DNA from 4 places in the Bradyrhizobium sp. URHA0013 genome. Region 3 is predicted to be linked to each of the others. Evidence: predicted binding sites of a transcription regulator. Region 3 holds the regulator's gene; each other region holds the start of a gene.
The links. Region 3 encodes PhoB, which activates phosphate uptake and scavenging genes when phosphate is short. Its sites were predicted from a motif close to TGTCATNNANCTGTCAT; they were not measured.
Positions count from the first base shown of each region.

Region 1: a site for PhoB is predicted at 3,187-3,203, ahead of N551_RS0110010 (YbhN family protein). Genes of this name have one in related genera too.
Region 2: a site for PhoB is predicted at 5,064-5,080, ahead of phnC (phosphonate ABC transporter ATP-binding protein). Genes of this name have one in related genera too.
Region 4: a site for PhoB is predicted at 5,055-5,071, ahead of N551_RS0127360 (DUF47 domain-containing protein). Genes of this name have one in related genera too.

Region 1 is NZ_JADK01000006.1:491,464-499,268, forward strand. Features, by position in the region: gene N551_RS0110000 (hypothetical protein) at 1-1,769, opposite strand, end outside; gene N551_RS0110010 (YbhN family protein) at 1,924-3,006, opposite strand; gene N551_RS0110015 (ferritin-like domain-containing protein) at 3,433-3,939, shown strand; gene N551_RS0110020 (MFS transporter) at 4,097-5,500, shown strand; gene N551_RS0110025 (EAL domain-containing protein) at 5,613-7,805, shown strand, end outside.
Region 2 is NZ_JADK01000003.1:667,195-674,999, forward strand. Features, by position in the region: gene phnG (phosphonate C-P lyase system protein PhnG) at 1-382, opposite strand, end outside; gene phnF (phosphonate metabolism transcriptional regulator PhnF) at 501-1,229, shown strand; gene phnE (phosphonate ABC transporter, permease protein PhnE) at 1,327-2,175, opposite strand; gene phnE (phosphonate ABC transporter, permease protein PhnE) at 2,172-3,056, opposite strand; gene phnD (phosphonate ABC transporter substrate-binding protein) at 3,134-4,069, opposite strand; gene phnC (phosphonate ABC transporter ATP-binding protein) at 4,133-4,942, opposite strand; gene N551_RS0103415 (chloramphenicol acetyltransferase) at 5,126-5,770, shown strand; gene N551_RS0103420 (alpha-D-ribose 1-methylphosphonate 5-triphosphate diphosphatase) at 5,792-6,985, shown strand; gene N551_RS0103425 (DUF1045 domain-containing protein) at 7,004-7,702, shown strand.
Region 3 is NZ_JADK01000003.1:844,581-852,385, reverse strand. Features, by position in the region: gene pstS (phosphate ABC transporter substrate-binding protein PstS) at 1-183, shown strand, start outside; gene pstC (phosphate ABC transporter permease subunit PstC) at 282-1,271, shown strand; gene pstA (phosphate ABC transporter permease PstA) at 1,276-2,121, shown strand; gene pstB (phosphate ABC transporter ATP-binding protein PstB) at 2,118-2,939, shown strand; gene phoU (phosphate signaling complex protein PhoU) at 2,950-3,666, shown strand; gene phoB (phosphate regulon transcriptional regulator PhoB) at 3,690-4,397, shown strand; gene N551_RS0104245 (GcrA family cell cycle regulator) at 4,636-5,148, opposite strand; gene N551_RS0104240 (aspartate aminotransferase family protein) at 5,604-6,806, shown strand; gene argF (ornithine carbamoyltransferase) at 6,806-7,753, shown strand.
Region 4 is NZ_KI912426.1:1,438,229-1,446,033, reverse strand. Features, by position in the region: gene N551_RS0127385 (NnrU family protein) at 1-373, opposite strand, end outside; gene N551_RS0127380 (hypothetical protein) at 445-1,023, opposite strand; gene N551_RS0127375 (peptide chain release factor 3) at 1,250-2,869, opposite strand; gene sugE (quaternary ammonium compound efflux SMR transporter SugE) at 3,030-3,344, shown strand; gene N551_RS0127365 (inorganic phosphate transporter) at 3,337-4,344, opposite strand; gene N551_RS0127360 (DUF47 domain-containing protein) at 4,361-5,005, opposite strand; gene N551_RS0127355 (branched-chain amino acid ABC transporter permease) at 5,169-6,137, opposite strand; gene N551_RS0127350 (branched-chain amino acid ABC transporter permease) at 6,139-7,002, opposite strand; gene N551_RS0127345 (ABC transporter substrate-binding protein) at 7,075-7,805, opposite strand, start outside.

The sequences.
Region 1 (7,805 bases), on a different contig from region 3:
TGGATGTCGGTCGGCTGGCTTGCTGCCGGCAAGCCTTGCGGATAGGTCATCGCGGCGAAATAGCTGTCATTGGCGTCGCGGATCCAGCGCGCGCGCGGCAGATAGGCGCGGAATTCGGAGGCGCCGCGGCCGCACAGCATCGGCTGGCTCGCCGCGCTCACGATGTCAGGATTGAAGCTCTGGCCGTTCTCGGCAAAGCAGGTGCGGTCGAATTCGGGATCGTTGCCCGAATGCGCGCAGAAGCCGTGATCGGCGAACGCCGCCTGATGCGAATCCACGAAGGTCATGCGGTCGGCCTCGGGATCGCGGCACAGCGCGCCGCGGGTGCAGGTAGCGAGCCCCTTCAGTTGCGGCAGGAATTCGGTGTCGACGAAGGTCGACACGCGGGCGAGGCGCTGCGGATCGGCGTTGAAGGACGGATGGATGTCGAAGCCGGCGCGGCCGCCGCGGCAAGGCACGCCGCCATCGGCGAGCGCCGGGTTGGCGTAGGAGACGTAGACCACATGCGAGAGGTCGCCACCGACCAGCGGCTTCAGCGCCTCGCGTAGCTTGACGAAATTCTGCGGCAGTTCGCGCGCCAGCGCATCTCGGGAATCATCGACGCTCGCCATCACGCCGGAGCGCCGGAATATCGCGCGCTCGGTTGCGGTCTCGACGATCACGTCGGCGACGAGGCCGGAGAAATAGACGTCGTTGGCGCCGACCGAGAGCAGCACGAGGTCGAGCGTGCGCTCTGGCTGCCGTTTCCTAGCAGCGGTGAGCGCCTCGCGCAGCTCGGCGACCTGTGCGTTCACGCTGATGTTGCAGACGCCGGTCTTGCCGGGCGGGCATTCACGGGCACGCTGCGAGCCGAGCAGCCCGTCGCTGATGCTGGCGCCAGTGCAGGCGAGCGGCAGAAACGTCACCGCGACGTGGGTGTAGCGTACCGCGAGCGCCAGCGCGGTGCGGGCCTGGTAGCTGTAGAGCGATCGATGGCAGGGCGAGTTGAACCAGAGCGCGCTGTAGCGCTGCCAGTTGGCAAGCGTATCCGGCGCTTCGCAGGCGCGGCCGCCCTTGAAGCCGGCGCGGCTCGGCCGGTAATACTGCGCGCCGGCGGTGCCGAGATAGGAGCGGAAGCAAAAACCTTCGTCCGACAGCGCCAGCGGCCGGTCCGGATTGCCTTCGCCCGAGGCGATGCTGTCTCCGAGGCCAGCGACGAAGATGTCGCGGACCTGGATCTCGGTCTGGACCCGCTGGGTTGGATCGGAGCCGGAGGAGACGTCGACGGTCGCGACCGTCTGCTTGCCGTAGCGGACCCGCAGATTGATCGGCTCGGCGCAGTCGAAGGTGGATTGTTGCGGCCCGTCGCCGTCGTCGAACGACCAGGCGCAGGTGGCGCCGACCGGCACCGCGCCGGCGAGACGCACGGTGACGGGATGGTCGAGGGGGGTGAGGTAGTTTTCCTTCGTGTTGTCGCGGGTGCAGGGCTGGTTGACCCGGCCCTGGAGGTCGATGCAGAGCCGGTTGACCATGTTCCGGGCCCAGCCGCGGCCCTCGCTCTGGAGCTCCAGCGATTGCTCGGCGGCGAGGATGCTGCGGTTACGCGCGTTCTCGACATGGAGCAGGAAGTCGCGCTCTTCGCGGAACAGCCGGAAGCGGTTGCGCACCTCCCAGCTGATCTGCATGGCGCCCGCGTCCTGCGCGGCCGCCCGCTCCAGCGGCAGGGCGGTGAGGAGCCCGGCGAGCAGCAGGGCACCAGCGAGGAAACGGCGAAGGGATACAGGGATCATGGCCCGCATTTTCAACGGCAAAGTTGAGGCGGAAATAAGAGAGTTGCTCTCCGCCTGCAACATCGGTCTGATGGTTTTGCCGGCCGGCGTCTAGCGGACTATCGTTGGAGCATGATCTTTCCGGAAAACCGCTTCGCACTTTTCCGCATCATGCTCAGCGCTTGCTGGCCTGCCGCAGCGACCGCTCGCGCTCAATCGCTGCCACCTGCTTGGGCAGGTTGGCCTGCGCGCAGGCCTCCGCCAGCCTTCGGCGCTCCTGCCAGGGCTCCACCACATTCATCCAGAGCTCGCGTGTGCCCATGATGGAGATGGCCAGTCCGAACGGGATCACGAAATAGAGAATGCGGAAGACAAGGAGCGTGGCCAGAAGCTGCTCGCGGCCGAACTCCGGCAGCGCCACCAGCATGGCGGCGTCGAACACGCCGAGCGAACCGGGGGCGTGGCTGGCAAAGCCGAGCAATGTCGCCAAAATGAACACCACCGAGAGCGATAGGAAGTCGATCTGCGGCGTGGCCGGCACCAGAAGGTACATCGCCAGCGCGCAGAATCCGAGATCGACGACGCCGATCAGGATCTGCACCAGCGTCAGCGGCGCTGACGGCAGCACCACCTTCCAGCCCTTCTGGCCCAGCTCGCGGCGCTTCTCGCCCATGCACAGCCAGACCAGATACGCGCCGATCGAGGCGAGGCCGCCGAGCGCAATCAGCCGGTTGATCGACGACGGCAGCTGATCCATGTAGGAGGCGGCATCCGGATGGATGGCCATGCCGATCGAGAGCACGAAGATGTTACCGAGCCAGAAGGTCAGGCCCGACAGGAAGCAGATTTTTGCGACATCGATCGCATTCAGCCCGTAATCCGAATAGATCCGGAAGCGGATCGCGCCGCCGGTGAAGACGGTGGCGCCGATATTGTGGCCGATCGAATACGATGTGAAGCTGGAGAGCGCTGCGATGCGATAGGGCACGTGCTTCTTGCCGATCGTTCGCAGTGCAAAAAAATCGTAGAAGGTCAGCGTACAGAACGCGAAGCATACGCAGATCGCCGCCAGCCCGATGTTACCGCGGGGGATCTCGGTCAACGCGGTCAGGATGACCCCGGTGTCGATGCCCTTGAGCGTCCGTACCAGCGTGGTGATCGCGAACGCAATGATGAAGACGCTCGCCGCAACGCCGAGTCGCCGCCAGCCGATCCATCTCTTGAAGCCGCGCTTCAGCGCGGTCAGCAGTCCGTGCATTCATCCTCCCGGCGGGGGGCAAGACCGACCAGGCCAGACATTGGCCGGTCAGATGCGATCAGTGCCCGATGTGGGCTTGGATCGCTAGGCATGATGTAGCTCATTTAAGGCAAAAACAGTGACTTGTGCAGCCCTTGACAAGGATAGGTTCTGCCTTGGACCAGCTTGGACCAGCCACTTTGTCATACGCGGTTCACATCGGACGCGCGTTAAGCATATGAGTCGTGGGATCGGTCGCGTCCGTCTGTGACATGGTCTCAGATCCTGCACGGCCAACATTGTTCCAGCGCAAGGGATGCGGGCTTTTTTGGAACGACGATGCCCTGCGCTGGTTAGTGCCGCATCAGCAATCGAACATGGCGGAATAACCGGCTTCTCCTGCAAGCCGGCGCCTCTGTGTTCCCACAACCCGAGAGGATCGGACCGATGGGATTGTTCACAAAAGACATCAAAACCATGAACGACCTGTTCGTTCATCAACTCCAGGACATCTATTACGCCGAGCAGCAGCTCACCAAGGCTCTGCCGAAAATGGCGGATAAGGCGACCGATCCGCAGCTGAAGCAGGGCTTTTTGACGCACCTCGAAGAAACCAGAGAGCACGTGAAGCGCCTTGAGGAAGTGTTCAAGATGCACGGTGCGCAGGTGAAGGCGGTCGATTGCCCGGCGATCGACGGCATCATCGAGGAAGCCGACGAGACCGCCGGCGAAGTGGCCGATAAGGCGGTGCTCGACGCGGCGCTGATCAACGCGGCACAGGCGGCGGAGCATTACGAGATCGTCCGCTACGGCAGTCTGATCGCCTGGGCGAAGCAACTCGGCCGCAACGACTGCGCCAGCGTGCTCGCCAAGACGTTGGAAGAAGAGAAAGCGACCGACAAGAAGCTGACCACTCTCGCCGAGAGCAAGGTGAACCTGCGCGCGGCGAGCTAGGGCCAGGCGCGGCCTGGATCAGGACAGAGGGTCGCGCGGCCGTCCGCGCGACGCTCGCGCATCACATATCCCATCATGCATCCATCATTCGATCGTTGTCGTAACATGACGGGTTGGATGCGTATCGTTCGCATGGGGCTGCAACCGAGATGGCAGCATGCGAGTAAGCACCGTCAAATACGAAGCCTTCGGAGCCGGCGCGCCGCATGCCGGCTCGCGCCTTGCGACATCCCTCACCCTTGCCGCGATGAGCCTTGGTTATGGCGTGGTGCAGCTTGACGTCACCATCGTCAACACCGCGCTCGATGCAATGGGCAGGACGCTCGGAGGCGGCGTCGCCGAGCTGCAATGGGTGGTCAGCGCCTACACCATTGCGTTTGCCGCATTCATCCTGACGGCCGGCGCGCTCGGCGACCGCATCGGCGCCAAGCGCGTCTTCATGGCGGGATTCGCCATCTTCACCGTGGCCTCGCTCGCCTGCGCGTTGTCGCCCAATGCGACCGTGCTGATTGGGGCGCGGCTGGTCCAGGGCCTGGCGGCGGCGATCCTGGTGCCGAACTCTCTTGCCCTGCTCAATCATGCCTATCCGGACGACCGCGAGCGCGGCCGCGCCGTTGCAATCTGGGCCGCCGGTGCGAGCCTCGCGCTCACTGCCGGCCCCTTCGTCGGCGGCGCGCTGATCACGCTGGTCGGCTGGCGCGCGATCTTCCTGGTCAATCTGCCGGTCGGACTCATTGGCCTGTGGCTGAGCTGGCGTTACGCCAGCGAAACCACGCGGGCTCGCTCGCGCGAGATCGATCTGCCGGGCCAGCTCGCGGCAATTGGTGCGCTGGGGGCGCTCGCCGGCGCGATCATCGAAGGTGGCGCGCTTGGCTGGGACCATCCAGCTGTGATCGCGGCCTTCGTCGCAGCCGCAATTCTCGCCGTGCTCTTCGTCTGGCGCGAGAGCCGTGCGGCACAGCCGATGTTGCCGCTGTCGCTGTTCAGCCACCGGCTGTTCGCGCTGACCTCGCTCGTCGGCCTGCTCGTCAACATCGCGATCTACGGCCTGATCTTCGTACTCAGCCTGTATTTCCAGAGGATCAACGGGCTGTCGGCATGGTGGACCGGTCTCGCCTTCGTGCCGATGATGGGCGTGGTGCTGCCGGTCAATCTGCTGGCGCCGCGCCTCGCCGAGCGGATCGGCCCGTGCCCGACCATCGTCGTCGGCGCCTGCGTCTCGGCGCTCGGTTGCGTCGGCCTGCTCTGGATCGAAGCCGGCACGAGCTATTGGGCGATCTTTGCGCAGATGATCGCGATCAGCAGCGGACTTGGGCTGCTGGTGCCGCCGCTGACCTCGACCTTGTTGGGCAGCGTCGAGAAGGCACGCTCCGGTATCGCTGCGGGCGTGCTGAACGCGACGCGACAAACCGGGAGCGTGCTCGGCGTCGCGCTGTTCGGCTCGCTGGTGGCCTCGGAGGGCGCGTTCATGACGGGCCTGCACCTGTCGCTGGTCGTGTCGGCGGCCGTGCTGCTGCTCGCCGCCGCCGTGATCGGCCTCGGCGCGCCGGCGCGCGGATGAACAATCCGAGCGAATGCACACAGCTTCCGTTCACCATCCCCGAAACAGGCGCGTAGCCGGTTACCGACTGTCCATCTCTGTCGGTTCAAGTGCGGGTCGATAGGGGCCCGCAATGTATCAAGTTCTCTACTGTCTTACCGAGGAGCACGACTGGCGGCTCGTCGCGCTTGGCGGCGCGGTGTGCCTGCTCGCAAGCGCGGCGGCGATCAGCCTGTTTCACCGCGCGCGCGCGACGCACGGCTCCGGGCGCCTGGTCTGGATCGCCCTGGATGCCGCCGTCAGCGGATGCGGCATCTGGGCGACGCATTTCATTGCGATGCTCGCCTACGGGCCGGGCGGCGCCGGCGCCTACAACATCCCGGTGACGATCCTTTCGCTGATCTTCGCGATCTCCTTAACCTTCGTGGGGCTGAGTCTGGCGGCATCCTCCGCGCGCGCGCCGTGGATCGTGCTCGGCGGCGCCATCGTCGGCACCGCGGTCGCGACGATGCATTATACCGGCATGGCGGCGCTGGAGATGCCGGCACGCGTCGACTGGATCGGGAGCACGGTTGCCGCCTCGGTGCTGTTCGGAATTGTCTTCGCGGCGCTCGCGCTGTTTGTCGCTGCGCGGCGCGACGACCTGTTCCATGCGCTAACCGCGAGCACCCTGCTAACGGTCGCCATCGTCGCACATCATTTCACCGCAATGGGCGCCGTCGTTCTGACGCCGGATCCGACGCTCGCGACCAGCGGGTTATCGATCCCGGCGGCCTCGTTGTCCTTCTTCACAGCGGGTGCAGCGGTCGCGATCATCGCGATTGCGCTGGTGGCCGCGCTGCTCGACCGCCGCGCCAAGGGCGAATTGGGCCGCCAGCGGATCGTGCTGGACACGGCGCTCGAGAACATGTCGCAGGGATTGTGCATGTTCGATGCGGACGGCAAGATCATCCTGTTCAACGAGCGTTATGCCGCGATGCTCGGCCGCACCGACATCCTGCTCACCGGCCGACTGCTGGTCGACGTGCTGCGAGAGGAGCAGGCGAAGGGTCAGTGGCAGGGCGATGCCGGCGAATTCTTCGCCCGCCTCGTCGCCGACGCGCGCGAGAGCCGCACCACGACGGACGTCGTGACCAGGTTCGGCCGCTCCATCCGGGTCGTCAACCAGCCGATGCAGGGCGGCGGATGGGTCGCGACCTTCGAGGACATCACCGAATGGCTGGAGGCCCAGGCCAAGATCTCGCACATGGCCCGCCATGACGCGCTGACCAGCCTGCCGAACCGTGTGCTGTTCCACGAGCAGCTCGTGCAGGGACTGCGCCGGACCAGATCGGGCGACCAGCTCGCGGTGCTTTGTCTCGATCTCGATCACTTCAAGGACATCAACGACTCGCTCGGCCATCCCATCGGCGACGCGCTGCTCAAGGAGGTCGGGCGCAGGCTGAAGGCCACCGTCGGCGAGAGCGACACGGTGGCGCGGCTCGGTGGCGACGAGTTCGCCGTGGTCCAGATCGGACGTTCGGAGGAAACCGCGGCAAGGTCCCTTGCCGGCCGCCTGGTCGAGGTGATCTCGGCGCCCTATGAGATCGACGACCATCAGATCATCATCGGCGTCTCGATCGGCATCTCGCTGTCGCCGCAGGACGGCAGCAATCCCGACGAGCTGTTGAAGAACGCCGACCTCGCGCTGTATCGCGCCAAGGCTGACGGCCGCGGCACCTATCGGTTCTTCGAGACCGGCATGGATGCGCGCGCGCAGGCGCGGCGTCTGCTGGAGATGGACCTGCGCGCCGCCCTGCAACGCGACGAGTTCGAGGCTTACTATCAGCCGATCCGCGACGTCGTCAGCGGTCGAGTCGTCGCGTTCGAGGCGCTGCTGCGCTGGAACCATCCAGAGCGCGGCCTGATCGCGCCGATGAACTTCATTCCGCTGGCCGAAGAGACCGGACTGATCATCCAGCTCGGCGAATTCGTGCTGCGCTCCGCCTGCACCGACGCGGCCACCTGGCCCGACGATGTCGACGTCGCCGTCAACCTGTCGCCGGTGCAGTTCAAGAATCCGAACCTGATCGCATCCGTGACCGAGGCGCTGGTCGCGTCCGGACTCGACGCGCGCCGTCTCGAGCTCGAGATCACCGAATCCGTGCTGCTCCAGAACAGCGAGGCGACGCTGGCCACGCTGCACGACCTCCGCGCCATGGGCGTACGCATCTCGCTCGACGATTTCGGCACCGGCTATTCATCGCTGAGTTATCTGCGCAGCTTCCCCTTCGACAAGATCAAGATCGACCGCTCCTTCGTGTCGGAACTCGCGACGCGTGAGGAT
Region 2 (7,805 bases), 180 kb from region 3:
GCTGCTCACGCAACGGCGCGATAATATCCCGCTCCACCGCGGCGCCGAAATCGCTGGACTGCACCAGCGCATCGCACAGCGCGATCAGCCGCGCCTTCTCGCCGTCGCGACCGAGCGTGTAACCGAAACCGACCTCGCCGCTCGCAAGCCGCACCGCGGCGCGCGACACGGTGGCTTCACCGAGGTTGAACGGCGCGCCGTCGCCGCCGACCCGGCCGCGCAGCATGACGAGGCCGTTTTCCGGCGCGCGCAGATCCTGATGCGCCGGCAAAGCGAGAGCGCGGAGGCGAGCGGCGATCTCGCCCGCCTCCGCGTGCGCCAGCACGGCCATTGCGGCCTTGCGCTGGGCTTGCTGATTGTTGTGCTGGGTCACCACATCCACCGACTTTTCTGCAGAACTTGCCGAATCCAAGTTGTCTATGATACTAGACAACTTGATAGCGGAGCGCCATGACTGTTTCGTGACAAGGGCGTGATTTCTGGAGTAGCTTCCCGGCCACATGAGCATGCAAGACACAGCTTCCTCCGGCGTCGCATTGTGGCGCCTCGTTGCCGACGGCATCGAGCGCGGTATCGCCGATGGCCGCTTTGCGGCCGGCGACAAGCTGCCGGGCGAGGTGGAGATCGCCGAAACCTATCGCGTCAACCGCCACACCGTGCGGCGCGCGCTGGCCGCGCTTGCCGAGCGCGGCATCGTGCGGGCCGAACGCGGCAGCGGAACCTATGTCGAGACGCAGAAGCTCGCCTATCCGCTGCGATCGCGGACTCGTTTCTCCGAGATCGTCGGCGCGGACGGCCGCGAACCGCATGGCCGGTTGATCGAGGCGTCCGATGATGTCGCGACCCGCGAACTCGCGCGGGAACTCGGCCTCAAGACTGGTGCACCGCTGGTGCGGATCGAGGCGATGCGCCTCGCCGACCGCACGCCGATCTGCGTCTCCACGACGTGGCTGTCGGCGCAGCTGTTTCCGGGTGCGGGCGACGTCTTTGCCGCGACCCGCTCGATGACGAAATTGCTCGAGCATTACGGCGTCCGCGACTATCGCCGCGGCGCGACCCGGATCACCGCCGGCATCGTTGACGCAACCGACGCCGCACGGCTCGATCTGGCGCTGGGACGGCCGATCCTGGTGGTCGACGCCACCGATCACGATCTCGACGGCAAGCCGCTGGTCACCAAGCATTCGCGCTTTGCGGCGGAGCGGGTGGAATTTTTGGTGGAGTCGTAGGGTGGGCAAAGGCGCACTTGCGCCGTGCCCACCATCCATCCAGTACTGCGATTGAACTGGTGCGCACGCGGCGCTTTACCACCCTACGAAATCGTGATCAGGCCACCGCCCTTCGCCCAATAATCGCGAAGCGCAGTTTTCCCGAGACGAAATCGATCGCGGCGACCGCGACCAGGATCATCAGGATCAGGAACAACACCTTCTGCCATTCCAGCACGCGGATCTGCTCGGCGAGTTGGAGGCCGATACCGCCGGCACCGACGATGCCGATGATGGTAGCCGAACGCGTGTTCGACTCGATGAAATAGAGCACTTGGCCGGCGATCACGGGCAAAACCTGCGGCAGCAGACCGAAGCGGATCTCGTGCAGCGCACTGCCGCCGGAGGCGCGGATGCCCTCGACCTGCTTCTGGTCCGCGCCCTCGATCGCCTCCGAGAACAGCTTTCCAAAGGCGCCGAAATCGGACACGGCAATGGCGAGCACGCCGGCAAACGGGCCGAGCCCGACCACGTTGATCCAAACCAGCGCCCAGATCAGCGTATCGACGCCGCGGATCGAATCCAGGAAACGTCGAATCGGGAAGCGCAAAATGCTCGACGGCACCACGTTACGCGCGGCAAGAAGACTGATCGGCAGCGCGAACACCGCAGCCAGCGTCGTGCCGAGCAGCGCGATCGACAGCGTCTCGCCCAGCGCCTTCAGATAGATCGGCAGCGACGAACCGGGATCCGGCGGAATCATCATCAGGCTGATCCAGCCGAGCTGGCTGAGGCCGGCGACGAAGCGCGAGGGCGAGAAGTCGAGATCGACGAGGCCATAAATCAGGATCGCGAGCGCCGCGACGATCATCCCCGGCATGGCGAGCCGCGCCGAGGCCGGCCGGTCGAACACATCGGGGTAGCGCGCGCGAAGCGCGGCGATGTCGATCTCCTGCGGCCCCGTCACGTCCGCGTCTCCCTGCCGAACAGGCGGCCGCGCAGCCAGCCGGTGCTGATGTCGATAATGAAGACCGTGACGATGATGGTGAGCAGGATGGCGCTGACGTCGGAGTAATAGAACTTGCGGATGGCGACGACCAGCTCCTGGCCGATGCCGCCGGCGCCGACGAATCCCATCACGGAGGCCTCGCGGACGTTGATCTCGAAACGCAGCAGCGCGTAGCTGGCATAGCCCGCCGTGACCTGCGGCAGGATGGCGAAGCGCATGCAGGAGAGCCAGCTCGCGCCGGTCGAGCGGACGCCTTCGACCGGCTTCATGTCGACGTTCTCGACGGTCTCGGAGAACAGCTTTCCGAGCGCGCCGGTGGAGTGAATCGCAATGGCCAGTACGCCCGCCATCGGTCCGAGCCCGAAGGCGATCACGAAGATCAGCGCAAACACGATGCCGGGCACCGTGCGGGCGAATTCAAGCAGGCGCCGCACCGCGAACCGCAGCCAGGGCGCGGGCGAGGTGTTTTCAGCCGCGAAGAAGTTCAGGCAGAAGGCAAAAGTCGCGCCGATCAACGTGCCGACATAGGAGATCAGCAGGGTCTCGCCCAGCATCCTCAGCCATTTGCGCCAGCCCCAGAGCCACTCGCCGACATCGGTCCAGACCCGCTGTCCGCTGTCGAGTGTGAGGATGCGGTCGAAATAGCTGATGAAGTTGCCGTAATGGGCGAACAGCGTCCGCAGATTCACTTCCGCGCCGATCGCCGCCAGAAGCAGCGCAGCGGCGAACACCACGGCTCCGAACAGGAGGCGCCCTCGCCTGCGCGCGACCGCCTGGCGATAGGCGGCGTTGAGCACGGCGAGCTGCTGCTCCGGGAGGATCGAAACCGCGACGGTCATCTTGGCCAGGAAAAATGGTCAATCAAAGAGAAAGAGCCGGGTCCATCGACCCGGCTCCAGTGGCATCGTCCCGAAACTCAGGACGCCTTCTTCTTACGCAGCGCATCGACGAACTTGATCAGCTCGATCGTGCCATCCCAATCCTTGGTGGTCGCGGGATGAAAACCCTTCTTCTGGCCGTCCTGGAGGCGGTCGAAGGCAGCCTTGTCCTTGGCCGGCGCGTCGAAGAACGCCTTCGCGATCGCGGCCTTGGCCTCTTCCGGCAGATCGGAATTGTAGGCATAGGGGCCGTTGATGATCGGCGCCGACTTGTGGATGATGCGGAAATCATCCTTCTTCATCGCCGAGCCATCGGCATTCTTCAGCATGCCCTTGGTCAGCATCTGCGCCAGCGTCGAATCGTCGTCGCTGGTCCACTGGTTGGCCGCGACGTCGACCGTGCCCTGCGCCAGCGCCAGGATCGCGTTCTCGTGGCTGCCGGTAAAGACGACCTTGCTGAAATAGGTGTCGGCGTCCGCGATGCCCATTTTGTCGAGCTCGAAACGCGGCACGTTGTTGCCGGAGGTTGAGTTCGGGTCGACCAGGCCGAGGTTCTTGCCCTTGAGCTGGTCGATGCTCTTGTAGGGGCTGCTCGCCTTGACGAAGAACACCGAGTAGTAGCCGGTAGAGCCGTCGGAGTTGATGTCGTTCGCGAAGGCGTCGGTCTTGACGCCGGTCAGGCGGGCGCGGGCAAACGACGCTGAGCCATAGCTTGCGATATGAATGTTGCCGGCACGCTGACCTTCGATGACGGCCGCGTAGTCGTTGGCGATGCGCAGCGTGACTTTCACGCCCAATTCCTTGGAGAGATAGTTCATGAACGGCGCCCAGCGCTCGGTGACGCCCGAGGCGTTTTCCGCCGGAATGACCGCGAAGGTCAGTTCGGGATATCTAGCTTTCCAGTCCTCGGCGGAAGCCGAGGTCGTGAACGCGAGCGCGGCGGCGCCGGCAAGAATCAATCTGCGAGTGATCATGATAGCCTCTTCATTGGTTCAGGTCGGTTGACGCAAAACTGGTGGGTCCTGATGCGGCGCCGCTCAGGCGGCGGCCGCCGTTCCAAGCACCGGAATGCCCTGTCGCACCGGTGCGAGCGTGCCGCCCATGACATCGGCGGCTTCGAGATCGTAGAGCTCGCGCGCAACGTGCTCGGTCAACTCAGCCGGCGCGCCGTCGAACACCACGCGTCCCTGCGCCATGCCGATCAGGCGGTCGCAATAGCTGCGCGCCAGGTCGAGCGAATGCAGATTGCAGAGCACGGTGATGCCAAAATGCTTGTTGATGCGCAAAAGCGCATCCATGACGATCTTGGTGTTGCGCGGATCGAGCGAAGCGATCGGCTCGTCGGCGAGGATGATGTCGGGCTGCTGCACCAGCGCGCGGGCGATCGCGACGCGCTGCTGCTGGCCGCCGGAGAGTTGGTCGGCGCGCTGGGCTGCTAGCGGGGCGATGTCGAACTGCTCAAGCGCGGACATCGCCAGCGCCTTGTCCTGCTCGGGCCAGGTCTGCGACAGCGAGCGCCAGGCCGGCACCGTCGCAAGCCGTCCCATCAGGACGTTGGTGAGAACATCGAGCCGGCCGACCAGATTGAACTGCTGAAAGATCATCGCCGAGCGCGCCCGCCACTGCCGCAGCTCCTTGCCGCGCAGCGCCGTGACGTCGAGGCCGTCGAACAGGATGCGGCCCTGCGAAGGGGCCGCGAGACGGTTGATGGTCCGCAGCAGGGTCGACTTGCCGGCGCCGGACCGTCCGATCACGCCGACGAAGCCGCCGGGAGAGACTTGAAACGAGGCGTCGTCCACCGCGGCTTTCACGCCGAAGCGACACGTCAGACCTTCAACCACCAGCATGCAGGGCTCCAGAGTAGCTGGGACCCACCGCTAACGCCGGCGCTTGACACTTGTGTGACACGGACGTTGCGGTGCGGCGATCCTACACACCTCATCCCCTGTTCATCCCCTGTCATCGCGTCGTCATGACATTGTCATCAAGCCGCTCGAAGAGAAACGCCCGCCCTCTCGTTCGGATGCAACATGGCCGCCAAAGCTCTTTCGGTCCAGCCGACCATCGATCCCTCGGCGAAGCTGCACGACGCCAGGCTTGGCGCCTATACCGAGGTCGGCGCGCGCACGATGCTACACGAGGTGACGATGGGCGATTACTCCTATGTCGTGAACGACGCCCAGATCACCTACACCACCATCGGAAAGTTCTGCTCGATCGCGGCGATGACACGGATCAATCCGGGCAACCACCCGATGCACCGCGCCACGCAGGCGCACTTCACCTATCGTTCGAGCGCCTATTTCGAAGGCGAGAGCGACGACACGGAATTCTTCGACTGGCGGCGCCAGCATCACGTCCATATCGGGCATGACGTCTGGATCGGCCATGGCGCGATCGTGCTGCCGGGCCGCAACATCGGCACCGGCGCGGTGATCGCGGCCGGCGCCATCGTCACCAAGGACGTTCCGGCCTACACCATCGTCGCCGGCAATCCGGCGCGCATCGTTCGCCGGCGGTTCTCGGAAGAGCTTGCCGGACGGCTCGCCACCCTCGCCTGGTGGGATTGGGATCACGACAAATTGCGTACAGCACTGCCCGATTTCCGCAAGCTCGGGATTGAAGATTTTCTCTCGACATACGAAGCACGCAAGTTCTCTCAACAATTCTGTTAGCAGCAAACCAAGCGCAGTCGCGTGACAGACATTTTCCTTGAGGGCGGCCGAAGCCTGATCGGCTCCGAGCTCGTCGAAACTTCTCTTGCCCTGTCCGGAACGGACATCGCAGAGATCGATGCCTCTCGCGGCCGGGCGCGGCTTGCGATCGACGCGCGCGACCTGCTGGTCCTGCCTGGCATCGTCGATCTGCATGGCGATGCCTTCGAGCGGCAGATGATGCCGCGCGCCGGGGTCGATTTTCCGATCGACGTGGCGCTCGCCGATAGCGACCGCCAAGCGATCGGCAACGGTATCACCACGGTGTTTCACGCCACGACCTGTTCGTGGGAGCCGGGCCTGCGCAGCGCCGACAATGCGCGCGGCCTGATGGAGGCGATCGAACGGCAGCGCCCGCAATTCGCGGCCGACACCCGCTTTCACCTGCGCCACGAGACCTATAATCTCGACGCCGAAACCGAGATCAGCCAGTGGCTCAGCGATGGCCGCGTCGACCTCTTCGCCTTCAACGACCACATGGACGGCACGGTTGGGGACATGGCCAAGCCCCGCAAGCGCAACCGCATGGTGGAGCGCACCGGCCTGTCGAGCGAGGAATTCGATCGCCTCGTCGAGCGTGTGCTCTCCAGCGCCAGTGAAGTGCCAGCTTCCGTGTCGCGGCTCGCCGCGGCGGCGCGCGCCGCCGACGTGCGGATGCTCTCGCATGACGATGCGACGCCGGCGATGCGCCAGGGCTTTCGCGCCATGGGCGTGGCGCTCGCGGAGTTTCCGATCAACGAGGAGACGGCGCGGGCGGCGGCAAGCCACGGCGACGACATCGTCTACGGCGCACCGAACGTCGTGCGCGGCGGCAGCCACACGGGCTGGACCAAAGCATCCGACATGATCGCCAAGGGGCTCTGCTCCGTGCTGGCCTCGGACTATTACTATCCCGCGCAGCTGCTCGCTGCGTTCCGCCTCGCCGCCGATGGCGTGCTGCCGCTGACCGAAGCCTGGAACCTGGTCTCCGCCGCGCCGGCGCGCGCGACCGGCCTTGCCGATCGCGGCGTGCTCGCGGAAGGCCGACGCGCGGACATTCTGCTGGTCGACGACAGCGTGCCGCTGCGGCCGCGGCTGATCGCCGTGATATCGGGCGGCAAGCTCGTGCATCTCACCGACGCGACGCGGTTGCTTGGCATGGCAGCTACCCCGCGCGAAGCTGTCGTCGCGGCATAAACCCGCTATGCTCGGACGATGACAAGTTTCCCCCGCTACGCGATCTATTTTGCCGCAGGCAGCGACAGCGCCCTCTCCCGCTTCGGCGCGGAGCTGCTCGGTTACGATGTCTATACCGGCAACGAGCTGCCCTTTCCCGCCGACGCATCGCATCTCGCGCCGGACTGGCGCGACATCACCGCCGATCCTCGCAAATACGGTTTTCATGGCACGCTGAAAGCGCCGATGGCGCTCGCGCCTGGCAGGACGGAGGCGGAGCTTTTGGCGGCCTGCGTGGCCTTCGCCGGCGAGGCGCGGTCGATCCCGGTGATCCGCCCGATTGTCGATGCCATCAGCGGCTTCATCGCGGTCATTCCGGCCGAGCCGGTCGATGCGCTCCAAGAGTTCGCCGCCGATTGCGTCCGCGCGTTCGATGGCTTTCGCACCGCCCTGACGGCGGAAGATCGCGCGCGGCGCAAGCCCGAGAAGCTCAGCGAGCGGCAGCGCGACTATCTCGACCGCTGGGGCTACCCCTACGTGATGGAGGAATTCCGCTTCCACATGACGTTGACGGGGCGGCTGGACGCGGAGCGCCGCAGGCCAATTCTGGAGACGCTGCGCGCGCGGTTCGCGGCGCTCCGGCTTGATGCGCTGGCGATCGATCGCATTGCATTGTTCAAGCAGGATGATGCGGGAGCAAGGTTTCGCATTGTAGGCGAGTGGGCGTTGGCGAGATAGCTTCCTCAAGCTCCGTCATTGCGAGCGCAGCGAAGCAATCCAGACTGCGTCCGCGGAAATGGCCTGGCTTGCTTCGTCGCTTCGCTGCTCGCAACGACGATGA
Region 3 (7,805 bases):
GCGACCTTCATCCTCATGCACAAGGACGCCACCGACAAGGCGGCCTCGCAGGAAGCCATCAAGTTCTTCCGCTGGGCCTTCAAGAGCGGCGGCAAGGCGGCTGAAGAGCTCGACTACATCCCGATGCCGGACCCGGTCGTTCAGCTGATCGAGAAGACCTGGGCTGCCGACATCAAGAGCTAGGCTCGCGACGCTCGTGCCCCGGATGCGCTGCGCCGCATCCGGGGCACGGACCAACAAAAAACGTATACTATTTGGTACAGGGGACCGGCGTGGCAGAGATGGCCGTTCAGAGCGATGTAATCGACGACGCCGGACCGTATGATCGCGCCAAGGCCTTGAGCGCGTTCAAGCTCGGCGACGTCACCTTCTACTGGATCACGCGGCTCTCCGCGATCTCGGTGCTTCTGATCCTTGGCGGCATCATCATTTCGCTGATCGTCGGCGCCTTCCCGGCGATGAAGGAATTCGGGATCTCCTTCCTGTGGACGCAGCGCTGGGCGCCGTCCGCCGATCCGCCCGTGCTCGGCGCGCTCGGGCCGATGTACGGCACGCTCGTCACCTCCTTCATCGCGATGCTGATCGCCATTCCCGTGGGTCTCGGCATTGCGATCTTCCTTACCGAGCTCTGCCCGCAATGGCTGCGCCGCCCGATCGGCATGGCGATCGAGCTGCTCGCCGGCATCCCCTCGATCATCTACGGCATGTGGGGCTTCTTCGTGTTGGGTCCGTTCCTCGCCAACACGTTCCAGCCCTTCATGATCAAGATTTTCGACGGCGTGCCCGTGCTGGGCGCGATCTTCGCGGGTCCCCCGTCCTATCTCAGCCTGTTCAATGCCGCGTTGATCCTCGCCATCATGGTGCTGCCCTTCATCACCTCGATTTCGGTCGACGTGTTCAAGACGGTGCCGCCGGTGCTGAAGGAAGCCGCCTACGGCGTCGGCTGCACCACCTGGGAGGTCGTCCGCAGCGTGGTGATCCCCTACACCCGCGTCGGCGTCATCGGCGGCGTCATGCTGGCGCTGGGCCGCGCGCTCGGCGAGACCATGGCGGTGACCTTCATCATCGGCAACTCGTTCCGGATCTCGTCGTCGATCTTCGCCCCCGGCACCACGATCTCGGCGGCGATCGCATCCGAGTTCGCCGAGAGCGACGGCCTGCACCAGTCCGGCCTGATCCTGCTCGGCCTCCTGCTGTTCGTGCTGACCTTCTTCGTGCTCGCGGCGGCGCGGCTGATGCTGATGCGGCTGGAAAAGAAGGCGGGGAACTGACGTCATGAATCCGATCTATTCACGCCGCCGCCGCAAGGATATCGTCGTCCGCGGGCTCTGCATCGCCGCAACCGCCTTCGGTGTGACCTGGCTCGCGCTGATCCTGATCACGCTGCTCTACAACGGACTGGCGGGACTCAATGTCCAGCTGTTCACCGAGAACACGCCGCCACCGGGATCGAACGAGGGCGGCCTGCTCAACGCCATCGTCGGCTCGCTGATCATGACCGTGATCGGCGTCGGCATCGGCGCGCCGCTCGGCATGTTCGCCGGCACCTATCTCGCCGAATACGGCCGTAACGACCGGCTGACCTCGGTGATCCGCTTCATCAACGACATCCTGCTCTCGGCACCCTCGATCATCATCGGCCTGTTCATCTACGGCGCGGTGGTGGTGCCGATGCGCGGCTTCTCCGCGATCGCAGGCTCGCTCGCGCTCGCGGTCATCGTGATCCCGGTGGTGCTGCGCACGACCGAGGACATGCTGCTGCTGGTGCCGAACGCGTTGCGCGAGGCGGCCTCGGCGCTCGGCCTGCCGCGTTCGCTGGTGATCAAGCGGATCGCTTATCGCGCTGCCCGTTCGGGCCTCATCACCGGCGTGCTGCTCGCGACCGCCCGCGTCGCCGGTGAAACCGCGCCGCTGCTGTTCACCGCGCTGTCGAACCAGTTCTTCAGCCTCGGCCTGAACAAGACGATGGCGAACCTGCCGGTGACCATCAACAACTTCGTGCAGAGCCCCTATGCCTATTGGAAGCAGCTGGCCTGGAGCGGCGCGCTGCTCATCACCCTGACCGTTCTTGCCCTTAATATTTTCGCGCGCATCCTTGGCGCCGAGAGGACCGCAAAATGAGTGATCTTTCCGTATCGATGAGCGCGTCAGGTGGACTGCCGCACGCGGCAGTGCTGCCGGAGGCGCCCCCCAAGGTGACCGTGCGCAACCTGAACTTCTATTACGGCGAGCACCACGCGCTGAAAAACATCAACCTGACGCTCGGCGCCAACCGCGTCACGGCGTTCATCGGTCCGTCGGGCTGCGGCAAGTCGACCCTGCTGCGCATCTTCAACCGGATGTACGACCTCTATCCCGGTCAGCGCGCCACCGGTCAGCTCATGCTCGACCAGACCAACATCCTCGACGGCAAGCTGGACCTCAATCTGCTGCGCGCCCGCGTCGGCATGGTATTCCAGAAGCCCACGCCGTTCCCGATGACGATCTACGAGAACATCGCGTTCGGCATCCGTCTCTATGAGAAGATCTCGAAGTCCGAGATGGACGGCCGCGTCGAGAAGGCGCTGCGCGGCGGCGCGCTGTGGAACGAGGTCAAGGACAAGCTCAACGCCTCCGGCCTGTCGCTCTCCGGCGGCCAGCAGCAGCGCCTCTGCATCGCCCGTACCGTCGCGGTGCGGCCCGAGGTGATCCTGTTCGACGAACCCTGTTCGGCGCTCGACCCGATCTCGACCGCCAAGGTCGAGGAGCTGATCCAGGAGCTGTCCGAGGATTACACGATCGCGATCGTCACCCACAACATGCAGCAGGCGGCGCGCGTCTCCGACAAGACCGCCTTCATGTATCTCGGCGAGTTGATCGAGTTCGACGACACCAGCAAGATCTTCACGTCGCCGTCCGACCGGCGCACGCAGGATTACATCACCGGCCGGTTCGGCTAGGAGACGCGACATGGGTTCTGAACATACCGCAAAGGCCTTCGACACCGACCTCCAGGAACTCACGCGCCTGGTCGCCGAGATGGGTGGCATCGCCGAACGCATGATCGTCGAGTCCGTCGACGCATTGATCCGCCGCGACGTCCCGCTCGGCCAGCGCGTCGTCGCCATCGACACCGAGCTCGACGCGCTGCAGAAGCGCATCGAGGAGCGTGCGGTGCTCACCATCGCCCGGCGCCAGCCGATGGCAGTCGATCTGCGCGAGATCGTCGGCGCCATGCGCGTCGCGACCGATCTCGAGCGCATCGGCGACCTCGCCAAGAACATGGGCAAGCGCGTTGCGGCGCTGGAGACGGACTTCCATCCGCTCAAGCTGTTCCGCGGCCTCGAGCACATGACCGACCTCGTGCAGCAGCAGGTCAAGTCGGTGCTGGACGCTTATGCCGCGCATGATTTGCCGGCGGCGATGGCGGTGTGGAAGGGTGACGAGGAAGTCGACGCCATCTGCACCTCGCTGTTCCGCGAGCTCCTCACCTACATGATGGAGGATCCGCGCAACATCTCGTTCTGTATTCACCTGATGTTCTGCGCCAAGAACATCGAGCGGATCGGCGACCACGCCACCAACATCGCCGAGACCGTGTTCTACATGATCGAGGGCCAGGCGATCACCGACAAGCGGCCGAAGGGCGACATGACGACCTTCGCCAACACGGTACCGAACACCTGAAGACTTAAGGGAGCGACGACCCGATGGGCGCACGCATTATGGTGGTTGAGGACGAGGAAGCCCTGACCGAGCTTCTCCGCTACAACCTCGAAGGCGACGGTTATGACGTCGAGACGGTGATGCGCGGCGACGACGCCGACACCCGCCTCAAGGAGCACATCCCCGATCTGATCGTGCTCGACTGGATGCTGCCGGGCCTGTCAGGCATCGAATTGTGCCGGCGGCTTCGCACCCGTCCCGAGACCAAGCAGCTGCCGATCATCATGCTCACCGCGCGCGGCGAGGAGAGCGAGCGGGTGCGGGGTCTTGCGACCGGCGCCGACGATTACATCGTCAAGCCGTTCTCGGTGCCGGAGCTACTGGCGCGCGTGAAGGGCCTGCTGCGGCGCGCAAGCCCGGAGCGGCTCGCCACCGTCCTCGCTTTTGGCGACATCGAGCTCGACCGCGACAAGCGCCGCGTGGCGCGCTCCGGCCGGCCGATCGATCTCGGTCCGACCGAATATCGCCTGCTGGAGTTCTTCCTGGAGCACCCGGGACGGGTGTTCTCGCGCGAGCAACTGCTCGACAGCGTCTGGGGCCGCGACATCTATATCGACGAGCGCACTGTCGACGTGCATATCGGCCGCCTGCGCAAGCTGCTCAATCTCGGCCGCGAGCAGGACCCGATCCGCACCGTCCGCGGGGCCGGTTACGCGCTGGATGATCGGTTTGCGAAGGCGGAGCAGGTGTAGGGTTGCAGCTTTGTTTCTTGGCAAGCTGTCCCCGAATTCTTCGACGTCGTCCCGGACAAGCGAGCGCTGATCCGGGACCCATAATCACCGAACGTGGTTTGGCGAAGACTCGGAGTGACCTCTTTCGCGCAACAACTGCGCGCTCCGAGTATGGGTCCCGGCCCCCATGCGCAATTGCGCACTAGGCCGGGACGAGACTGAAATCGTTGAGCCGTCTTCGCGCGACGACTTGCCGTAATTACCGCGGCCCCGGCTTCACCGGTGCACGCCGCCGATCCGACGCCGGCTGGTACGCGACGCGCGAGTGCTGGGCGCAATAGGGCAGGCCGGACAGCGCCCGTCCACCGCAGAAGAAGAAGTCCGGGCTCGAGGGATCGCCGACCGGCCAGTGGCAGGTCGCCTCGTTCAATTCCAGCAGTGACAGCCGCTGGCTCATCGGCACCACGTTGTCATAGGTGACCGGATCCGGCTCAGCCTCGACCTCGAAGGCCTGCGCCAGCGCGGTGTTGCCGCGCGAGATCGGGCGGCTCACCCGCATCATGTGCTGCGCGGGGCGCGCCTTGCGCGGCCGCGGCGCTGCCGACGAAGGGCTCTTGGCGCGGCCCGAGAGGCCGAGCCTGTGCACTTTGCCGATCACGGCATTGCGGGTCACATTGCCGAGCTCCGCCGCGATCTGGCTGGCCGAAAGTCCGGCCTCCCAGAGCTTTTTCAGCTGCTCGACGCGATCATCGGACCAGGTCAAAACCGTCATTGCACCCTTTCCCTCGCTGCGCGCCAGCCATCCTGGGGCCTCGCAGCGAATGCCTAAGCCTTCAAAAACCCGTGCCGCCAGAATCCCTTAAGGCTCGCCGGGCGCGTCTTGAACGCCCGAACGTTTACGCCGGTACATAAGGACTTAAAGATCAGAACCACTGCACGAGATGTCGTATCTGACAATCCAAACGCTACAATATGGCGTGACTCCCGCGCAAGAGTCCGCCGACTCGCTTCCACATGTTCCGTGACTAAATCCCGCAAAATCGGCACCGCAAGACTACGGATTCAGCGTTTCGCGAGGCTTTCCGGGCGGCATTGACACCCGTTTCACCAAGCCTAAGATAGTCGCACGTGCCGCCCGCAAGAGGCGGCACGTTTCGTTTTCCGGGCCGGTCGATGGTGCGTTGCGCAATGCACGCTCACACCGTCCGCAACATTCAAGTGACCGTCATGACTAACAGCGCAGCGCCGCATTTGCTCCCCGTTTTCGCCAGGTCCGACCTCGGTTTCGAGCGTGGCGAAGGCTGCTGGCTGATCGCGACCAATGGCGAGCGCTATCTCGATTTCACCTCCGGGGTGGCGGTGAATGCGCTCGGCCATGCCCATCCGGCGCTGGTCGCGGCGTTGCAGGAGCAGGCCACGAAGCTCTGGCACATGTCGAACCTGTTCCAGAGCCCGGACGGCGAAAAGCTCGCCGCGCGCCTGTGCAATGAAAGTTTTGCGGATTTCGTGTTCTTCTGCAATTCCGGCGCCGAAGCGCTGGAATGCGTGATCAAGGTGGTGCGCCGTTATCACGCCGCGAAGGGCCATCCCGACCGCTATCGCATGATCACCTTCGAAGGCGCGTTCCATGGCCGCACGCTGGCGACGCTGGCCGCGACGGGTTCGGCAAAATATCTCGAAGGTTTCGGCCCCCCGATGGAGGGCTTCGACCAGGTTGCGCATGGCGATCTCGAGGCGGTGAAAAAGGCGATCGGTCCGCAGACCGCCGGAATCCTGATCGAGCCGATCCAGGGCGAGGGCGGTGTCCGTTCGGCAACGCCTGCCTTCCTGAGGGCGTTGCGCCAGCTCTGCGACGAGAAGGGTCTGTTGCTCGCCTTCGACGAGGTGCAAACCGGCATGGGTCGCACCGGCGATCTGTTCGCGTACCGCCGCCTTGGCGTCGAGCCCGACGTGATGTCGCTGGCCAAGGCGCTCGGCGGCGGCTTCCCGATCGGCGCGTGCCTTGCGACCGCGGAAGCGGCATCCGGCATGACACCGGGCTCGCACGGCTCGACCTTCGGCGGCAATCCGCTCGCGATCGCGGCTGCGAACGCCGTGCTCGACGTCATGCTCAAGCCCGGCTTCTTCGACCACGTGCAGAGGATGTCGCTGTTGCTGAAGCAGAAGCTCGCTTCCGTGATCGACCGCCACTCTGATGTCGTCAGCGAAGTGCGCGGCGAGGGCCTCCTGATCGGCATCAAGGCCGTGGTGCCTTCGGGCGATCTCGTTGCCGCCTTGCGCGCCGAAAAGCTGCTCACCGTCGGTGCCGGCGACAATGTCGTGCGTTTCCTGCCTCCTTTGATCGTCACCGAAGCCGAGATCGAGGACAGCGTCGGGCGGCTCGAGCGCGCCTGCACCGCGTTATCCGGCAACAAGCGGGCGGCAAGCTGATGAGCAAGTCGCCCGATAATACACCCAAGAAAACACCGAAGCACTTCCTCGATATCAACGAGCTGCCGCTGTCGGAGCTCAAGCGCATGCTCGCCGCGTCCACCGCGATGAAGGCGAAGCAGAAGGCGCATCAGCCGGTCAGGCCGCTCGAAGGCAAGACGCTGGCGATGATCTTCGAGCGCCCCTCGACGCGGACGCGGGTGTCTTTCGATGTTGCCATGCGCCAGCTCGGCGGCGAGCCCATCATGCTCACCGGTGCCGAGATGCAGCTCGGCCGCGGCGAGACCATCGCCGACACCGCGCGGGTGCTGTCGCGCTATGTCGACGCCATCATGATCCGCATCCTCAATCACGATGCCCTGCTGGAGCTTGCGGCGAACGCCACCGTACCCGTCATCAACGGCCTGACGCGGCGCTCGCATCCCTGCCAGGTGATGGCCGACCTCATGACCTACGAGGAACATCGCGGCCCGATCGAGGGCAAGACGGTGGCCTGGACCGGAGACGACAACAACGTGCTGGCGTCCTGGGCGCACGCCGCCGAGCGTTTCAAGTTCCAGCTCAATGTCGCGACGCCTCCGGAGCTCGCCCCGAAAAAAGCCATGCGCGACTTCATCAAGGCGACCGGCGCGCCGATCATGCTCGGCACCGATGCCGAAGCCGCCGTGCGTGGGGCCGATTGTGTCGTGACCGACACCTGGGTGTCGATGGGGGACAAGGAAGGCGAGCACCGCCACAACGTGCTCAAGCCCTATCAGGTCAATGCCCAGCTGATGTCGCTGGCCCAGCCCGATGCATTGTTCATGCACTGCCTGCCCGCCCATCGCGGCGAGGAGGTCACCGACGAGGTGATCGACGGTCCGCAATCCGTCGTGTTCGACGAGGCCGAAAACCGCCTGCACGCGCAGAAGGGCATTCTGGCCTGGTGCTTCGACGCGGTGAAGTAGATCGACGCGGGCGAGCTAACTTTCCGTCGTCCCGGCGAAGGCCGGGACCCAG
Region 4 (7,805 bases), on a different contig from region 3:
GATCGCCATTGGCCAAAAGATGCGCCGCCGCCCACAGCTTGATGCCGGCCAGCATCGGATGTTTCAGCGTCGCATAGATGCGGCCGCGCAAGTAGGATGCGACCACCAGGATGACCGCGGGCAACATCAGCGCGAGCGTGATATGCTTCAGCGCCTTCGGCGGATACCAGACGTCGATCCAGCCGGTCGCGCGATAATGCGCGAAGCCCCAGATGATCAGTGCGAGCCCCGCGAGCGAGGCAAGCGAATAGAGGATCTTGTAGGTCCCCTCGCCCAGTCTCGCGATGGCCTGCGCGCGCGCCTCGCGTTTCGTCGTGAACACATGCGCCGCGAAAAACAGCGCAAGCCCCAGGATCATAACCAGCAGACCCACGAGATTCTCCCCTCAACCAGCGCCCCAGCCCATGGCGTATCATCGATTGTGGGCGGGTCGCAACTAATGCGCTACTTGTGGATCTCGCGATTGTCGACATACCGGATCGCGATCGGCCGCCCGGCGATGGCACTGCCAAGACCGCCGGTGAATTTCAGCGGCAGGCAGGCGTTCAACGATGAATTGATCGCATCCAGGTAGGTGGTTCTCGTCTCGGCGGAGACCCCCGCGGTCGCAAAGGTCAGGCGCGGCGGGCCGATCAGGCCGCCCGATTTGTTGAAGCTGAAACGCACGGCGATCTGCATGCCCGCGCGCGCATTGTCCGTTGGCGGCGACCAGCAGCTGCGCAGCTCGGCGAAGAGATCGCCGATCGTATCGAGATCGTGATCCGGCTTCTGGTATTTGGCGCGATCCGCCTCCGTTGGCACGCTTTGGATCGTGAGCTGGAGGTTCTGGCCGTAGGGATAGTCGATCTCGGGAATACAGGGGCCAGGCTCGAGCGGGCTGCAATAGGACGGCGTGCAGGGCCTGCCATCGAGCACGCTGCACGGCTCGTGCGAAAACGGAATTGGGTTGATTTGCCGGGGCCGCGCATCGGCGGCGATCGTCGAGATCGCCAGCAGGAGGAAAACAAGGATGCCGCGCCACATGAAGTGAACTCGCAAGGCCACATGGGTGAACGTGGCATTGCCGCCGGCAACGTCAAGCCTGCGGCTGTTCACATGCGCGCGTCCAAGGACGGTGTCGTCGTCCGGCTTGACCGGACGCCACAGTACTCCCAGACGTTTGTGATTGAGCCGAGAGGCTGCGGCGTACTGGATGCCCCGCTTTCGCGGGGCATGACAGCGGAGGGTGAGGAGCGGACGGAGCCACACCCTACCCCTTCTTCTTGACGTCCTTGACGTTGGTGAACTCGATGCCCTCGGCCCGTTCCCTTGTGTAGCCGAGATAGAACTCGTTCCGCGCCAGATAGACCGGATCGCCGTCGACATCGTCGGCGATGCTCGAAGTGTTGGTCGCGATGAAGGTATCGAGCTTCTTGCGGTCGTCCGAAGAGACCCAGCGCGCGAGTTGGAACTCGCTGACCTCGAATTCGACCGGCAGCGAATATTCCGCATCCAGCCGCGCCTTGAGCACGTCGAGCTGCAGTGCGCCGACAACGCCAACCAACGCGGGCGCGCCGTCGCGCGGGCGGAACACCTGCACAACACCCTCTTCCGACATCTGCTGAAGCGCTTCCTTCAGCTTCTTCGCTTTCATCGCATCCGTAAGACGCACGCGGCGGACGATTTCCGGCGCAAAGCTCGGCACGCCGACGAAGTTGAAATCCTCACCGTCGGTCAGCGTATCGCCGATCCGCAGCGTGCCGTGATTGGGAATCCCGACGACGTCGCCCGCATAAGCCTCGTCCGCAACCGAACGGTCCTGCGCGAAGAAGAATTGCGGGCTGGACAGCGGCATGCTCTTGCCGGTGCGCACGAGCTTCGCCTTCATGCCGCGGCTCAGCTTGCCGGAGCACAGGCGGGCGAAGGCGATGCGGTCGCGGTGGTTGGGATCCATATTGGCCTGGATCTTGAACACGAAGGCGCTCATGCGGGGGTCGGTGGCTTCGACCTTGCGCTGGTCGCTCTCCTGCGCGCGCGGCTCGGGCGCGAACTTGCCGAGCCCTTGCAGCAGGTCGCCGACGCCGAAATTGCGGAGCGCGCTGCCGAAATAAACCGGCGTCAGATGGCCCTCGCGAAACGCTTCGAGCTCGAACGGTTTTGAAGCCGCGGTGACGAGCTCGAGCTCGTCCTTGACCGCCGACACGTCGAGATTGGCGTTGAGCTTGGCGAGCTCGGCGATCTCGATCTGCTGCGCCGCGCCGGTCTTGGCGCCGCCGCCTTCGAGCAGACGCACGCCGCCATTGACGACGTCATAGGTGCCGAGGAACTCACGGCCGCGGCCGACGGGCCAGGTCATCGGCGTGGTATCGAGCGCCAGCGTCTTCTCGATCTCATCGAGGAGCTCGAACACGTCGCGGCTCTCGCGGTCCATCTTGTTGATGAAGGTGATGATCGGGATGTCACGAAGACGACACACCTCGAACAGCTTTCGGGTGCGCGCCTCGATGCCCTTGGCGGCGTCGATCACCATGACGGCGGAATCGACCGCCGTGAGCGTGCGATAGGTGTCTTCCGAAAAGTCCTCGTGGCCCGGGGTATCCAGCAGGTTGAACACGAGGCCCTCGAACTCGAAGGTCATAACCGATGTCACGACCGAGATGCCGCGCTCGCGCTCGATCTTCATCCAGTCCGAACGCGTGTTGCGCCGCTCGCCTTTGGCCTTGACCTGCCCGGCCAGATTGATGGCGCCGCCGAACAGCAGCAGCTTTTCGGTCAGCGTGGTCTTGCCGGCGTCCGGATGCGAGATGATGGCAAAAGTCCGCCGCCGCGACACTTCAGCGGCAAGCGAGGAACGGGCCGTCGATTCGGCTGTGGTGGCGATGTCGGACATTGCGGCAGCGTTTGGCAGGGAAAATGAGCCTGATCAAGCCTCATCTGGTGATTGCGGAGCCTTCCGGCCAGTCCCATATCCGCCTGGTTGGGAGGGACGACCTTCCCTTTCCACAGCACGCCAGTCGCGGGGACGACCCTGCCTTGAATGGAGGGTCGTCATGGCCTGGAGCATCCTGTTCGTCGCCGGTCTGCTGGAGATCTCCTGGGCGATCGGCCTCAAATATACCGAGGGGTTCACCAAGCTCGTTCCGTCGGTCCTCACGCTCGGCGCCATGGCCGGCAGCATCATCCTGCTCGGGCTCGCCCTCAAATCGCTGCCGATTGGAACTGCTTATGCAGTCTGGACCGGTATCGGCGCGGTCGGTACCGCGACGCTCGGCATCATCCTGTTCGGCGAGCCGGCCACCGCGTTCCGCCTCGCCAGCATCGGGCTGATCGTCGCCGGGATTGTCGGACTGAAGCTGGTTACCTGACGAAGATCTTGACCGCCCACCAGCTCAGCGCGGCGACGATGGCCGAGGCCGGCATCGTGATCACCCAGGCATAGACGATCGAGCTGGCGACGTTCCAGCGCACCGCCGAGAGGCGCCGGGCGGCGCCGACGCCGACGATGGCGCCGGTGATGGTGTGGGTGGTCGAGACGGGAACGCCGAGGAAGGTCGCCATGAACAGGGTCGCGGCACCGCCGGTCTCGGCGCAAAAGCCCTGCATCGGGGTCAGCTTGGTGATGCGCAGGCCCATGGTCCGGACGATGCGCCAGCCGCCCATCAGCGTCCCCATCGCCATTGCGGCCTGGCACGAAAGCACCACCCAGAAGGGGACGAAGAATTCGCCGCCGAGCTGGCCCTGCGAATAGAGCAGCACGGCGATGATGCCCATGGTCTTCTGCGCGTCGTTGCCGCCGTGGCCGAGCGAATAGAGCGAGGCGGAGGCGAATTGCAGGATGCGGAAGGCGCGATCCACGGCAAAGGGCGTGGAGCGCACCGAGGCCCAGGAGACGATCGCAACCAGCACCATCGCGAGCAGAAAGCCGACGAGCGGAGACAGCACGATGGCGATCACCGTCTTGGACAATCCGCTCCAGACCACCGCCGAAAGGCCCGCTTTGGCCACGCCGGCACCAAACAAGCCCCCGATCAATGCGTGCGACGAGGACGATGGGATGCCGAGCGCCCATGTCACCAGGTTCCAGACGATGGCGCCGACCAGCGCAGCGAAGATCACCTGGGCATCCACGATCGCGGGATCGATGATGCCGGTGCCGATGGTCTGGGCGACGTGCAGCCCGAACACCATGAAGGCGACGAAATTGAAGAAGGCGGCCCAGAACACCGCGTATTGCGGCCGCAGCACGCGGGTCGAGACGATGGTCGCGATCGAATTGGCGGCGTCGTGCAGGCCGTTCAGGAAGTCGAACAGCAGCGCGACGGCGATCAGTCCGACCAGGACGGGAAGACCCAACGCAACATCCACGGCGCGGTCCCCTGCCCTAAACTTGCTCGATGACGATGCTGTTGATCTCGTTCGCGACGTCGTCGAAGCGGTCGGCCACCTTCTCGAGATGATCGTAGATCTCCGCGCCGACGATGAAATCCATCGCGTTGCCGTTGCGATGCTTGAGGAACAGTTCCTTCAGCCCGATATCATGGAGATCGTCGACGCGGCCTTCCAGCTTGCCCAGCTCTTCCGTGATCGCGGTCAGCATGGCCACGTTCTGGCCGATCTTCTGCATCAGCGGCAGCGCGCGACCGACCAGATTGGCGCATTCGATCAGAAGCCCGCCGATCTCCCGCATCGGCGGCTCGAAGCTGCGGACCTCGAACAGCATCACGGCCTTGGCGGTCTGCTGCATCTGGTCGATGGCGTCATCCATCGAGGTGATCAGGTTCTTGATGTCGCCGCGGTCGAACGGGGTGATGAAGGTGCGGCGCACCGCGGTCAGCACCTCACGGGTGATGTTGTCGGCATCGTTCTCGAACTGATTGACGCGCTGGCAATAGACCGGCGTCTCCTCACCCCCGTTGAGCATGCTCTGGAGCGCGATCGAGCCCTGGATCACGGTCTGGGCGTGGCGGTCGAACAGGTCGAAGAACCGTTCTTCCTTGGGCAGGAAAGCGCGAAACAATCGCATCATGGGAGAGAGACTACCGGTTCGGTTGGATAATGGCCTGGCCCGAGCGGGCCGTCATGAAACTGTCATAGACCATTTTCGATCCACGCGCGTGCCACCTCACGCCCGTGGAGCCGGATCATCCACCGCTTTCGCGCGTCAGCCTATCTTCCATTATATCAATGACTTACAGCGACCGCCGGAAGTAATGCGCGATTTCGCCGATGACGCCGCGGCGGAAGGTGAGCACGCAGATCACGAAGATCGAGCCCTGGATCACGGTCACCCACTGGCCGAACCCCGCCAGATATTGCTGCATGGCGATGATCACGAAGGCACCGACCACGGGACCGAACACGGTTCCGAGTCCGCCGACCAGCGTCATCAGCACGACTTCGCCCGACATCGACCAGTGCACGTCGGTAAGCGAGGCGTTCTGCGCCACGAAGACTTTCAGCGCACCGGCAAAGCCGGCCAGCGTGCCCGACAGGACGAAAGCCAGGAACTTGTACTGATCGGTGCGGTAACCCAGCGAGATCGCGCGCGGCTCGTTCTCGCGGATCGCCTTGAGGACCTCGCCGAACGGCGAGTTGATGATGCGGAAGATCAGCAGGAAGCCGGCGAGGAAGCCGACCAGAACCACGTAGTAGAGCACGGTCGGCTTGGTCAGATCGAAGACGCCGAACATGCGTCCCTGCGGAATGCCCTGGATGCCGTCTTCACCATGGGTGAACGGGGCCTGGAGGTAGATGAAGTACAGAAGCTGCGACAGCGCCAGCGTGATCATCGAGAAATAGATGCCCTGGCGGCGGATCGAGATATAGCCCGTGATGAGCGAGAGCACGAAGGCACCGGCGACGCCGACGAGGATGCCGAGCTCCGGCGGCAACGCCCACACCTTCAGCGCATGCGCGCTGCAATAGCCGGCCGTGCCCAGGAACATCGCATGGCCGAAGGACAGCAAACCGCCATAGCCGATCAGCAGGTTGAAGGCGCAGGCGAGCAGCGCGAAGCACAGCGCCTGCATCACGAAGAACGGGTAGACCCCCGTGAATGGCACCGAAGCCAGCAGCAGCGCCATCACCACGAAGACGATCATCTCGTCGCGGATCGCGCGCGGGGTTACCGGCAGCGTGTCGTCCGTCAAGGCTGTCATGTCAGGCCGCCCTTCCCGTCAATCCCGTTGGCTTCACCAAGAGCACCAGCACCATCAGCACGAACACGACGGTGTTGGAGGCCTCGGGGTAGAAATATTTGGTCAGGCCCTCGATCACACCGAGCGCGAAGCCGGTGATGATGGAGCCCATGATCGATCCCATGCCGCCGATCACCACCACCGCGAACACCACGATGATGAGGTCGGCGCCCATCAGCGGTCGCACCTGGTTGATTGGCGCCGACAGCACGCCGGCGAGCGCGGCAAGGCCGACACCGAGGCCGTAGGTCAACGTGATCATGCGCGGAACGTTGACGCCGAAGGCGCGCACCAGCGTCGGGTTTTCGGTGGCGGCGCGCAAATAGGCGCCGAGCCGGGTCTTCTCGATCAGGAACCAGGTCGCGATGCAGACCACCAGCGAGAAGATGACCACCCAGCCGCGATAGACCGGCAGGAACATGAAGCCGAGATTCATGCCGCCCTTGAGCTGGTCCGGAATGGCGTAAGGCAGGCCGGAGGAGCCGAAATAGTTCTGGAACACGCCCTGCACGATCAGCGCAATGCCGAAGGTCAGAAGCAGGCCGTAGAGATGATCCAGCCCGGTCAGCCATTGCAGCATGGTTCGTTCCAGGATCATGCCGAAGATGCCGACAATGATCGGTGCAAACAGCAACGCCCACCAGTAGTTGATGCCGCCGAGGTTCAGCAGGAAGTAGGCGACGAACGCGCCCATCATATAGAGCGCGCCATGGGCGAAATTGATGATGTTGAGCATGCCGAAGATCACGGCAAGCCCGAGACTGAGCAGCGCGTAGAACGAGCCGTTGATCAGTCCCACCAGTAGCTGAGCGTAAAGAGCCTGCATCGATCCCGCACCCGGTCCCTTCGGCGTTCCCTGAAAGTCGCCCGCAGGCCAGATGGCCTGCGGGCGGTTATCTTACTTCTTCAACAGAGCGCACTTGCTCTCGGACAGCGGCGTGAAGGCCTGGTCGCCCGGCACCGTGCCGACCAGCTTGTAGAAATCCCACGGTCCCTTGGACTCGGAGGGCTTCTTCACCTCGAACAGATAGGCATTGTGGATGGTGCGGCCGTTGGGCTGGATCTCGCCCTTGCCGAACAGATCGTCTTCCGTCGGCATCGATTTCATCTTCTCGACGACCTTGGCGCCGTCATGCGGGTTGCCGCCGAGCGCTTCCAGTGCCTTGAAATAGTGACGCACGCCCGCATAGACGCCGGCCTGCACCATGGTGGGCGGCGCGTTGTTCTTCATCTTGTCGGCGAAGCGCTTCGAGAACGCCCGGGTCTGATCGTTCATGTCCCAGTAGAAGGTCTCGGTGAAGTTGAGGCCCTGTGCGGTCTCGAGCCCGATCGCCTTGACGTCGGTGAGGAACAGCAGCAGCGCTGCGAGCTTCTGGCCGCCCTTGACGATGCCGAACTCGGCCGCCTGCTTGATCGTGTTGGTGGTGTCGCCGCCGGCATTGGCAAGGCCGATGATCTTGGCCTTGGAGGCCTGCGCCTGCAGCAGGAAGGACGAGAAGTCCGGCGTGTTGAGCGGGTGCTTGACGCCGCCGACCACCTTGCCGCCATTTGCGGTAACGACAGCGGTGGTGTCGCGCTCCAGCGCCGCGCCGAAGGCGTAGTCCGCGGTCAGGAAGAACCAGGTGTCGC